Regions from separate parts of the Streptomyces sp. NPDC001108 genome, predicted to be linked through region 1. Evidence: riboswitches for the same ligand, from Rfam matches in the RefSeq annotation. Region 1 holds a riboswitch; the other holds the start of a gene.
The links. Region 1 has a riboswitch for cobalamin ahead of ACWC97_RS25625 (cobalamin biosynthesis protein). Riboswitches for the same ligand answer to the same signal wherever they lie in the genome.
Positions count from the first base shown of each region.

Region 2: it holds a riboswitch for cobalamin, as region 1 does, so the genes downstream of both, ACWC97_RS05980 (ribonucleoside-diphosphate reductase subunit alpha) here and ACWC97_RS25625 (cobalamin biosynthesis protein) in region 1, are expected to answer to the same signal.

Region 1 is NZ_JBSFKL010000013.1:4,305-9,396, reverse strand. Features, by position in the region: gene ACWC97_RS25630 (cobyric acid synthase) at 1-1,010, opposite strand, end outside; gene ACWC97_RS25625 (cobalamin biosynthesis protein) at 1,007-1,993, opposite strand; cobalamin riboswitch at 2,133-2,261, opposite strand; gene ACWC97_RS25620 (hypothetical protein) at 2,413-2,643, opposite strand; gene ACWC97_RS25615 (anion permease) at 2,676-3,980, opposite strand; gene ACWC97_RS25610 (class II aldolase/adducin family protein) at 4,207-4,866, shown strand; gene ACWC97_RS25605 (alpha/beta hydrolase) at 4,933-5,092, shown strand, end outside.
Region 2 is NZ_JBSFKL010000002.1:255,062-260,153, forward strand. Features, by position in the region: gene ACWC97_RS05965 (GntR family transcriptional regulator) at 1-524, shown strand, start outside; gene ACWC97_RS05970 (DUF3311 domain-containing protein) at 787-1,041, shown strand; gene mctP (monocarboxylate uptake permease MctP) at 1,038-2,672, shown strand; cobalamin riboswitch at 2,854-2,979, shown strand; gene ACWC97_RS05980 (ribonucleoside-diphosphate reductase subunit alpha) at 3,121-5,092, shown strand, end outside.

The sequences.
Region 1 (5,092 bases):
ACCGGCCGGCCCGCGGCCGCGCGCCGCGCCAGCGCGTCGGCGAGTCCGCGCTCCCGGAGCCAGGCCAGCGCCTTGACCGTGCCCCGGGTGCCCGGCACCACGACCAGGTCGGCGTCGGACAGCTCCTCGGCCCGGTCCACGAACCGGACGACGACCCCGGGTTCGGCGGCCAGCGCGTCCACATCCGTGAAGTTCGACATCAGCGGCACCGCGCACACCGCGACCCGCAGCACGTCCTCGCCGTGCGGCGGTGCGACGGCCGACTCGCGCACCGCCCCGCGCAGCGAGACCCGCAGCCCGTCCTCCTCGTCGATGCCGAGCCCGTGGGCGAAGGGCAGCACCCCGTACGTCGGCCGCCCGGTCAGCCCGCGCAGCATGTCCAGACCGGGCTCCAGCAACGACACGTCACCGCGGAACTTGTTCACCAGATAGCCCGCGACCAGCGCCTGGTCCTCGGGGGCCAGCAGCGCGGTCGTACCGAAGAACGACGCGAAGACGCCGCCCCGGTCGATGTCGCCGACCACCACCACCGGGAAGTCCGCCGCCCGCGCGATGCCCATGTTCACGATGTCGGTGCGCCGCAGGTTGATCTCGGCCGGGCTGCCCGCCCCCTCGCAGATCACCGCGTCGTACGTGGCCCGCAGCTGCTCCAGGCAGTCGGTGACCGTGCCGAACAGGGCCTCCTGCCGGCCGCCGTGGTAGCCGCGCGCGCTCATCTCGCCGACCGGCCTCCCCATCAGGACGACCTGGCTGGAGCGGTCGCCGCCGGGCTTCAGCAGGACCGGGTTCATCAGCGCGGCCGGCTCGACGCGGGCGGCCTGCGCCTGCATGGCCTGGGCGCGCCCGATCTCGGCGCCCTCGCGGGTGACGAACGAGTTCAACGACATGTTCTGCGCCTTGAAGGGCGCCACCTTCACGCCCCGGCGCACCAGCCAGCGGCAGATGCCCGCGGTGACGACGCTCTTGCCCGCGTCCGAGGTGGTTCCGGCGACCAGCAGTCCGCCGCTCATGCGCTCCTCCGTCCGGTACCGGTCCGCCGCGCGGCGATCCGTCGTGCGGCGAGGCCGGCACCGAGCCGCCCCGCCACGCACACGCCGAGGGCCAGCGCGCCGACCCGCCGCGACAGCCGCACCGCGCGTTCGATGTCCGCGCCCTCCACGGCCCTGCCGCGCTCCCCGTTGAGCACCGGGCGGTGTTCGACCCGGCCGCCGTACGCGAGGGTCCCGCCCAGCCGTACGCCGAGCGCCCCGGCGAACGCGGCCTCCACCGGACCCGCGTTCGGGCTGGGATGTCTGGCGGCATCGGCCCGCCAGGCGTGCAGCGCGTCCCGGGGGCGGCCCCCGGCCGCCACCGCGAGCAGGGCGGTGAGCCGGGCGCCGGGCCAGCCCGCGAGGTCGTCGAGGCGGGCCGAGGCCCAGCCGTACCGGCGCAGCCGTGGCGACCTGTGGCCGACCATGGCGTCGAGGGTGTTGACGGCCCGGAACCCGGCCAGCCCGGGAACCCCGGCCACCGCGCCCCACACCAGGGCGCCGACCACGGCGTCCGAGGTGTTCTCCGCCACGGACTCCACCACGGCACGGGCGATCTGCGGGCCGTCCAGGGACTGCGGGTCGCGCCCGCACAGATGCGGCAGCCGCTCCCGGGCCAGGGCGATGTCACCGGCCTCCAGCGCGCCGCCGATGGCCCGCGCCTCCCGGCCCAGGGAGGTGCCGCCGACGACGGACCAGGTGGCGGCGGCGGTCAGCGCCACGGAGGCGGCGGGGCTGCGGCGCACCGCGCGGGCGGCCACCGCACCACCGCCCACGGCGGCTCCGGCGCAGATCAGGGTGTGCAGCGCGCCCCAGCCGCGGTGGTCGTGCCACAGGCGGCGCTCGACGCCCGCCGCGGCCCGCCCGAAGGCGGCGACCGGGTGGCCCCTGCGGGGGTCACCGAGCAGCAGGTCGCCGAGGAGACCGGCGGTGGCGCCGTACGCGAAGATGCGGTCGGCTCGCACGGCTCAGCCGGCCGTCGCGCCGCGGCGGACTCTCGTACGGAAGGCATCGGGGCCTGGGACGGCGGGCGCATGGCGGCCGGGCATGGCGATATGTCCTCACTCAGGGTCCGCGCCCTGGTTCGACGTGACCGGCGACGAGAGTCTCCTGGCTCCCGGATCCGCGGGGCCCCCGGCCTTCCAGCCCGCTCGCGCGCGCCGTGACGTCCGGTGTGGGGGACCGCTCCCCGGTGACAGTGGCGGGACCGCGCCGGATTCGCACCGGCTTCCTCTGCTGTCGCCGTAATTGGCTCCGGCAGTCCACCATGCCCCGCGAAGGCCCGTCAACCTGCCGTTGACCTGCGGCGGGGCAGTGTGCCGAGACGCACATCGGGCCGGGCACCCGGGGGTGTCCGGCCCGATGCGGGCGTGCGCGGGGCGGGTCAGGCGACGATCAGGAAGATGCCGTACCCGACGGCCGCCGCGCAGAGCGCGAAGCAGGCGTACGCGCCGGCGCGGGCCAGCAGCGGCGAGCCGCCGGAGCCGCCCTGCGCAGCCGGTTCGGGCTGCTTGGAGAGGCCGACGATGCCCAGGGTGAAGAGACCCACCAGCGCGACGGTGACCACGAGGGAGACACCGAAGACGGAGCCGAGGGCCGCCCAGTCGATTTTCATGCTGATTCCTTAGACGGTCGGTGCGGGACCGGTCAGACGGCGGCGGGCTGCGCCGGGTCCTGAGGGGCCTTGGGCGTGACCGGGAGGGCGGTCACGACGGCCGCGGCCGGGGCGGCGGCGGGGGTGGTGGCGGCCTGGGCCGCGGTGGTGGGCGGCGGGCTGACGGCGGCGATGGCCGTGGTGACGACACCGGCGGGCTCGGCGGGGACCGGCGCCGGGGCCCCGGACCCCGGGGCGACGTCGTCGTGGCCGACCGGCTTGCGGCGGGAGAGCAGCCAGATCGAGCCGGAGCCCAGGACCAGCAGGGCCGCGACCACGACGACGCCCCAGGTGCCCTGCTTGGTGAGCAGCTCCGCGCCCGCGCCGACCAGACCGGCGGCCGGCAGGGTCAGGCCCCAGGCGACGAACATCCGGGTGGCGGTGGACCAGCGGACCACACCGCCCTGGCGGCCGAGGCCCGCGCCCATCACGGCGCCGGAGCACGACTGCGTGGTGGAGAGCGAGAAGCCGAGGTGCGAGGAGGCCAGGATGACCGTGGCCGCGCTGGTCTGGGCGGCGAAGCCCTGCGGCGGCTTGAGGTCGGTGAGGCCGCTGCCCATGGTGCGGATGATGCGCCAGCCGCCCAGGTAGGTGCCGAGCGCGATGGCGAGACCGGCGGAGACGATCACCCAGACCGGCGGGTTGGCCCCGGGGTGCAGGACCCCGCCGGTGACCAGGGCCAGCGTGATGATGCCCATGGTCTTCTGCGCGTCATTGGTGCCGTGGGCGAGGGAGACCAGCCCGGCCGAGGCGATCTGGCCGGCCCGGTAGCCCTTGGCGGTGGCCTTCTCCTGGGCCTCGTCGCGGATCTTCCCGCCGATCCGGTACGTCAGCCGGGTGGCCAGCAGCGCGGCGACACCGGCGACGATCGGGGCGGCGACCGCGGGGAGCAGCACCTTGGTGACGACGGTGCCGCCGTTGACGGACGACCAGCCCGCCGACATCACGGCCGCGCCGATCAGACCGCCGAACAGGGCGTGCGACGAGCTGGAGGGCAGCCCGACCAGCCAGGTCAGCAGATTCCAGAGGATGGCGCCGACGAGTGCCGCGAAGATCACTTCTGTGCGCAACCCGTCCTCGTTGACGATCCCGCCGGAGATCGTCTTGGCGACCTCCACCGACAGGAACGCGCCGACGAGATTGAGAACGGCGGACATGGCCACCGCGGTCTTCGGTCTGAGTGCACCGGTCGAGATGGTGGTCGCCATCGCGTTCGCGGTGTCGTGGAAACCGTTCGTGAAATCGAACACTAGAGCTGTCACGATCACAATCGCGAGGAGCAGCGTGATGTGTTCCATTTACCCAGGCAATCGTTCGACGTCATTGGCATGTGGACCGTAGGCAACCTGGGTAAACGGAAGATGAACTGGGGAGGGCACTGTGGTGACTCCAACCGGAGTCACGGCGTTCCGTTTCTGTTCGAGGTGTGTTCCCCGGAAGGCGGAACGCGGTGGTCCGCCCGGCCCTGTACCCATCGCTCCCCAGGGCTGACAGGATCGGTCCATGAGCGATCAGCTTCGGCGCATGAGCGATCAGCAATGTGACGCGATCGGACGGGCGTGGGACGGGGTCGTCGCCACCGCGCGGCGGACGGCGGCCGAGGGGCTCGTCGTCGGGACGTCGGGAAACGTGTCGGCCCGGGTCGGCTCCACCATCCTCGTCACCCCCAGCGGAGTGCCCTACGACCGGCTGCGCCCCGAGGACGCCGTGGGCGTCGATCCGGACGGCAACCGCCTCTTCGGCGACCTGGTCCCGACCAGCGAACTCCCGCTCCACCTCGCCGTCTACCGGAACACGGACGCCGCCGCCGTCGTCCACACCCACGCGGTGCACGCCACGGCCGTCTCCACCCTGGTCGCCGAGATCCCCCCGGTCCACTACGCAGCCGCCATGCTCGGCGGCCCCGTCCGCGTCGCCGCCTACGCCCGCTACGGCACCCCCGAACTGGCCGAGTACATGCTTACCGCCCTCCGGGACCGCACCGGCTGCCTGCTCCGCAACCACGGCACCGTCACCTACGGGGCCACCCTGGACCAGGCGTACGACCGGACCGCCCAGCTCGAATGGCTCTGCCGCCTCTGGCTCGCCGCGAGCTCCGTCCCCGGACACACCCCGAGCCTGCTCACCCCGGACCAGCTGGACGAGGTGGGCGAGGCGCTCAAGGGATACGGACAGCCGGGCTGACCCGACCGGCCCAGCACACGGCCCCGTCCGCTGGCAGCGCGCCCCCGCCGCCACGAGACTGGGGCCGTGCGCCCGGCAACGATCACGGCAGCAGCCGTCACCACGGTCCTCGGCGTCGGCGCGGCGGCGGTCGCGGCCGGCCGGTACGCCAGCGACGTCGCCCTGCGGGCCCCCGCGGGGCGCCCGCTCCCCGCCGACCGCCGACTCACCGTCCACGCCACGGCGG
Region 2 (5,092 bases), on a different contig from region 1:
GCACCTTCGTCGCCAAGCCGAAGGTCTCGCAGGCCCTCCAACTCACCTCGTACACCGAGGACATGCGTGCCCAGGGGCTGGAACCGACGTCCCAGCTGCTGGACATCGGCTATGTGACGGCCGACGACACCCTCGCCGGGCTGCTCGACATCACCACCGGCGGGCGGGTGCTGCGGATCGAGCGGCTCCGGCTGGCCAGCGGCGAGCCGATGGCGATCGAGACCACACACCTTTCGGCCAAGCGCTTCCCGGCGCTCCGCCGCTCCCTGGTGAAGTACACCTCTCTCTACACCGCGCTGGCCGAGGTCTACGACGTACGGCTGGCCGAGGCCGAGGAGACCATCGAGACCTCGCTGGCCACCCCGCGCGAGGCCGGGCTGCTCGGCACCGACGTGGGTCTGCCGATGCTGATGCTCTCCCGGCACTCGCTGGACGGGCAGGGCGAGCCGGTGGAGTGGGTGCGCTCGGTCTACCGCGGCGACCGGTACAAGTTCGTGGCGCGACTCAAGCGGCCCATCGACTGATTCCGGCGGACGGGAGGCCATTTCCGGCCATCCCTTCCCGTGCCACCACCCTCGGGCCCCTGTGGAGCGCACCACTCCGCAGGGGCCTTTCGGCTGCCCTGGTACGGACCAACTCCCGTACGTATGACGCGATCTCACACATACGTACCAACCGGTCGGACCGTTGTCGGACCGCAATGCGGACAGGGGGTGACGGTGACCGGAACCTCCCCTAGATTTCCTGCGCATTACAGGGTGATCAGCGAGGGGACGGAGTCGCCGCATGTCCGTGGAACCAGAGGAAAAACCGCCCACCATCACACCGGTCAGAGTGGTCGTCGCGCTCTGTCTGGTCGCGCCGTTCGTGGCGATGCTCTGGGTGGGTTCGTACGCGAAGGTGGACCCCACCTTCATCGGCATCCCGTTCTTCTACTGGTACCAGATGCTCTGGGTGCTGATCTCCACCGCGCTCACGATGGTCGCGTACAAGCTGTGGCAGCGCGACCAGCGCGCCCGCAAGGGGGGTGAGCGCGCATGAAGGACGGCGTGAACGGCGTCGCGCTCGGCGTCTTCATCTTCTTCTTCGTGGCGGTCACGGTCATGGGCTTCCTGGCCGCCCGCTGGCGCAGGGCCGAGAACGAGGCCAGCCTCGACGAATGGGGTCTGGGCGGACGCTCGTTCGGCACCTGGGTGACCTGGTTCCTGCTCGGCGGCGACCTGTACACGGCGTACACCTTCGTCGCCGTACCGGCGGCGATCTACGCGGCGGGCGCGGCGGGCTTCTTCGCCGTTCCGTACACGATCCTGGTGTACCCGCTGATCTTCACCTTCCTGCCCCGGCTGTGGTCGGTCTCGCACAAGCACGGCTACGTCACCACCTCTGACTTCGTCCGCGGGCGGTTCGGCTCGAAGGGGCTGTCGCTGGCGGTCGCCGTCACCGGCATCCTCGCCACCATGCCGTACATCGCGCTCCAACTCGTGGGCATCCAGGCGGTGCTGGACGTGATGGGCGTCGGCGGCGGCGAGAACACGCACTGGTTCATCAAGGACCTGCCGCTGCTGCTCGCGTTCGCGGTGCTCGCCGCGTACACCTACTCGTCCGGGCTGCGCGCGCCCGCGCTGATCGCGTTCGTCAAGGACGGGCTGATCTACCTGGTCATCGCCGTGGCGATCATCTACATCCCGATCAAGCTGGGCGGCTTCCACGACATCTTCGCCAAGGCGGGCGAGGCGTTCTCCGAGACCAGTCCGACCACCGGCAAGCCGCGCGGCGCACTCGCCCCGGGCGAGGCGGGCCAGTGGGGGTACGCGACCCTGGCGCTGGGCTCGGCGCTGGCGCTGTTCATGTATCCGCACTCCATCACGGCGACGCTCTCCAGCCGCAGCCGCAACGTGATCCGGCGCAACACCACGATCCTGCCGCTGTACTCGCTGATGCTGGGCCTGCTGGCGCTGCTCGGCTTCATGGCGATCGCCGCCGGGATCAAGGTGGACAACGGGCAGCTCGCCATCCCGCAGCTGTTCGAGAACATGTTCCCGGACTGGTTCGCGGGGGTGGCCTTCGCCGCGATCGGCATCGGCGCGCTGGTGCCCGCCGCCATCATGTCGATCGCCGCGGCGAACCTCTTCACCCGCAACATCTACAAGGACTTCCTGAGGCCCGACGCCACCCCGGAGCAGGAGACCAAGGTATCCAAGCTGGTGTCGCTGCTGGTCAAGGTCGGTGCGCTGGCCTTCGTCCTCACCATGGACAAGACCGTCGCGATCAACTTCCAGCTCCTCGGCGGGATCTGGATCCTCCAGACGATGCCGGCCCTGGTCGGCGGGCTGTTCACCCGCTGGTTCCACCGCTGGGCGCTGCTCGCGGGCTGGGCGGTCGGCATGGTGTACGGGACGGTCGCCGCGTACGGGGTCGCCTCGCCGACCCAGAAGCACTTCGGCGGTTCGTCGGCGGAGATCCCCGGCATCGGCGAGATCGGCTACATCGGCCTCACCGCGTTCGTGCTGAACGTGGTCGTGACGGTGGTGCTGACCTTCGTCCTGAACGCCGTGAAGGCGCCCGCCGGTACGGACGAGACCTCGCCGGCCGACTACACGGCCGACGCGGGCGACCCGGGCGTGCGGGCGGAGCTCCCGCCGGCCACCGCGGGGGCTCCGGGCGGCCACTGACGGCCCGCTTCCCGGCGCCCCGGGAACACCCTCCGGCAGGGCCCGTCACCGGGCCTCCACGGCCCGTTCCCGCCCCTTCCCGAGGGGCGGGGGCGGGCCGCCCGCCGTTGCGGGAGCGGCCTGATCCTGCGTCGTACGACACAACATGTGGGGGCTGCCTCATCGGGCGGCCCCCACATGTATGCTCATCCTCGCTGTCGTCGCAGGGGAATCCGGTGCGAATCCGGAACTGTCCCGCAACGGTGTATCCCGTGCGCTTTTGCGCACCCGAGCCAGTCCGAGGACCTGCCGACAGCGCATCCGGCTCGACCGAACCGGATGCCCAGACGTCCGGGCCTCGCGGTTGGGCCGGTGGACGCCGCGCGGAGTGCTGCCCCGGCCCGGGTGCGTCCTTCGCGGGCTGCCCCGTTCCCCCGCCGGCCCCGAGCCGAGCGTGGGAGAGCAACACGTGACCATCGCGCCAGCCGATCCGGCTTCAGTCGCCGCGTCCGTCGAGTCCGAGGCAGCCGCACAGGACGGTCCCGGAGCGGCGCTGCTGCGGACCCTGACCGCCCTCACCGCCGATCTGCCCGACACCGACCCCGGCCGGGTCGCCGCCGCCGCCCTGCGCGGCCGCAGCGCGCGGGCGGACGAGGCGGAGCTGCGTGCGCTGGCCACCGAGGCGGCCGCGGGCCTGATCTCCGAGGACCCCGCGTACTCCCGGCTGGCCGCCCGCCTGCTGACCCTCGCCATCGCGGACGAGGCGGCGGGCCAGGGCGCGGTCTCCTTCTCCGCGTCGGTCGCCGTGGGGCACCGCGAGGGCCTGATCGCGGACCGCACCGCCGCCTTCGTCGCCCGGCACGCACCGGCGCTGGACGCGCTGGTGGACCAGTCCCTCGCCGACGGCGCGGACGACCGCTTCGGCTACTTCGGGCTGCGCACCCTGCACAGCCGCTACCTGCTGCGCCACCCGCACACCCGCCAGGTCGTCGAGACCCCGCAGCACTTCATGCTCCGGGTGGCGTCCGGGCTCGCCGAGGACGAGTCGCAGCGCGCCCTGGACGAGGTGGCGGCGCTGTACGGCCTGATGAGCCGGCTCGACTACCTGCCCTCCTCCCCCACCCTGTTCAACTCCGGTACCCGGCACCCGCAGATGTCCTCCTGCTACCTGCTGGACTCGCCGCTGGACGAGCTGGACTCGATCTACGACCGCTACCACCAGGTGGCCCGGCTCTCGAAGCACGCGGGCGGCATCGGCCTCTCGTACTCCCGTATCCGCTCGCGCGGTTCGCTGATCCGCGGCACCAACGGGCACTCCAACGGCATCGTGCCGTTCCTCAAGACGCTGGACGCCTCGGTCGCCGCCGTCAACCAGGGGGGCCGCCGCAAGGGCGCCGCCGCCGTCTACCTGGAGACCTGGCACGCGGACATCGAGGAGTTCCTGGAGCTGCGCGACAACACGGGCGAGGACCAGCGGCGCACGCACAACCTGAACCTGGCGCACTGGGTGCCGGACGAGTTCATGCGCCGGGTCGAGGCGGACGGCGAGTGGTCGCTGTTCTCCCCGGTCGACGTGCCCGACCTGGTCGACCTGTGGGGCGACGCGTTCGACGCCGCGTACCGGGCCGCCGAGGCGAAGGGGCTGGCCCGCCGGACGCTCCCGGCCCGCGAGCTGTACGGCCGGATGATGCGCACCCTCGCCCAGACCGGCCAGGGCTGGATGACCTTCAAGGACGCCTCCAACCGGACCGCGAACCAGACCGCCGAGCCGGGCAGCGTCGTCCACTCGTCGAACCTGTGCACCGAGATCCTGGAGGTCACCGACGACGGTGAGACCGCCGTCTGCAACCTGGGCTCGGTCAACCTCGGCGCGTTCGTCGCCGGCGGCTCCATCGACTGGGAGCGGCTGGACGCCACCGTCCGCACCGCCGTGACCTTCCTGGACCGGGTCGTCGACATCAACTTCTACCCGACCGAGCAGGCGGGCCGCTCCAACGCCCAGTGGCGCCCGGTGGGCCTGGGCGCCATGGGGCTCCAGGACGTCTTCTTCCAGCTGCGGCTGCCGTTCGACTCGCCGGAGGCCCGCGCGCTCTCCACCCGGATCTCCGAGCGGATCATGCTCGCCGCCTACGAGGCGTCCTGCGAGCTCGCCGAGCGCTCGGGCCCGCTGCCCGCCTGGGAGCGGACGCGCGCGGCGCGCGGGGTGCTGCACCCCGACCACTACGACACCGGGCTGAACTGGCCGGAGCGCTGGGAGGCGCTGCGCGCCCGGGTCGCGAAGTCCGGCATGCGCAACTCGCTCCTGCTGGCCATCGCGCCGACCGCGACGATCGCCTCGATCGCCGGGGTGTACGAGTGCATCGAGCCGCAGGTCTCCAACCTCTTCAAGCGCGAGACGCTCAGCGGTGAGTTCCTCCAGGTCAACGCGTACCTGGTGGAGG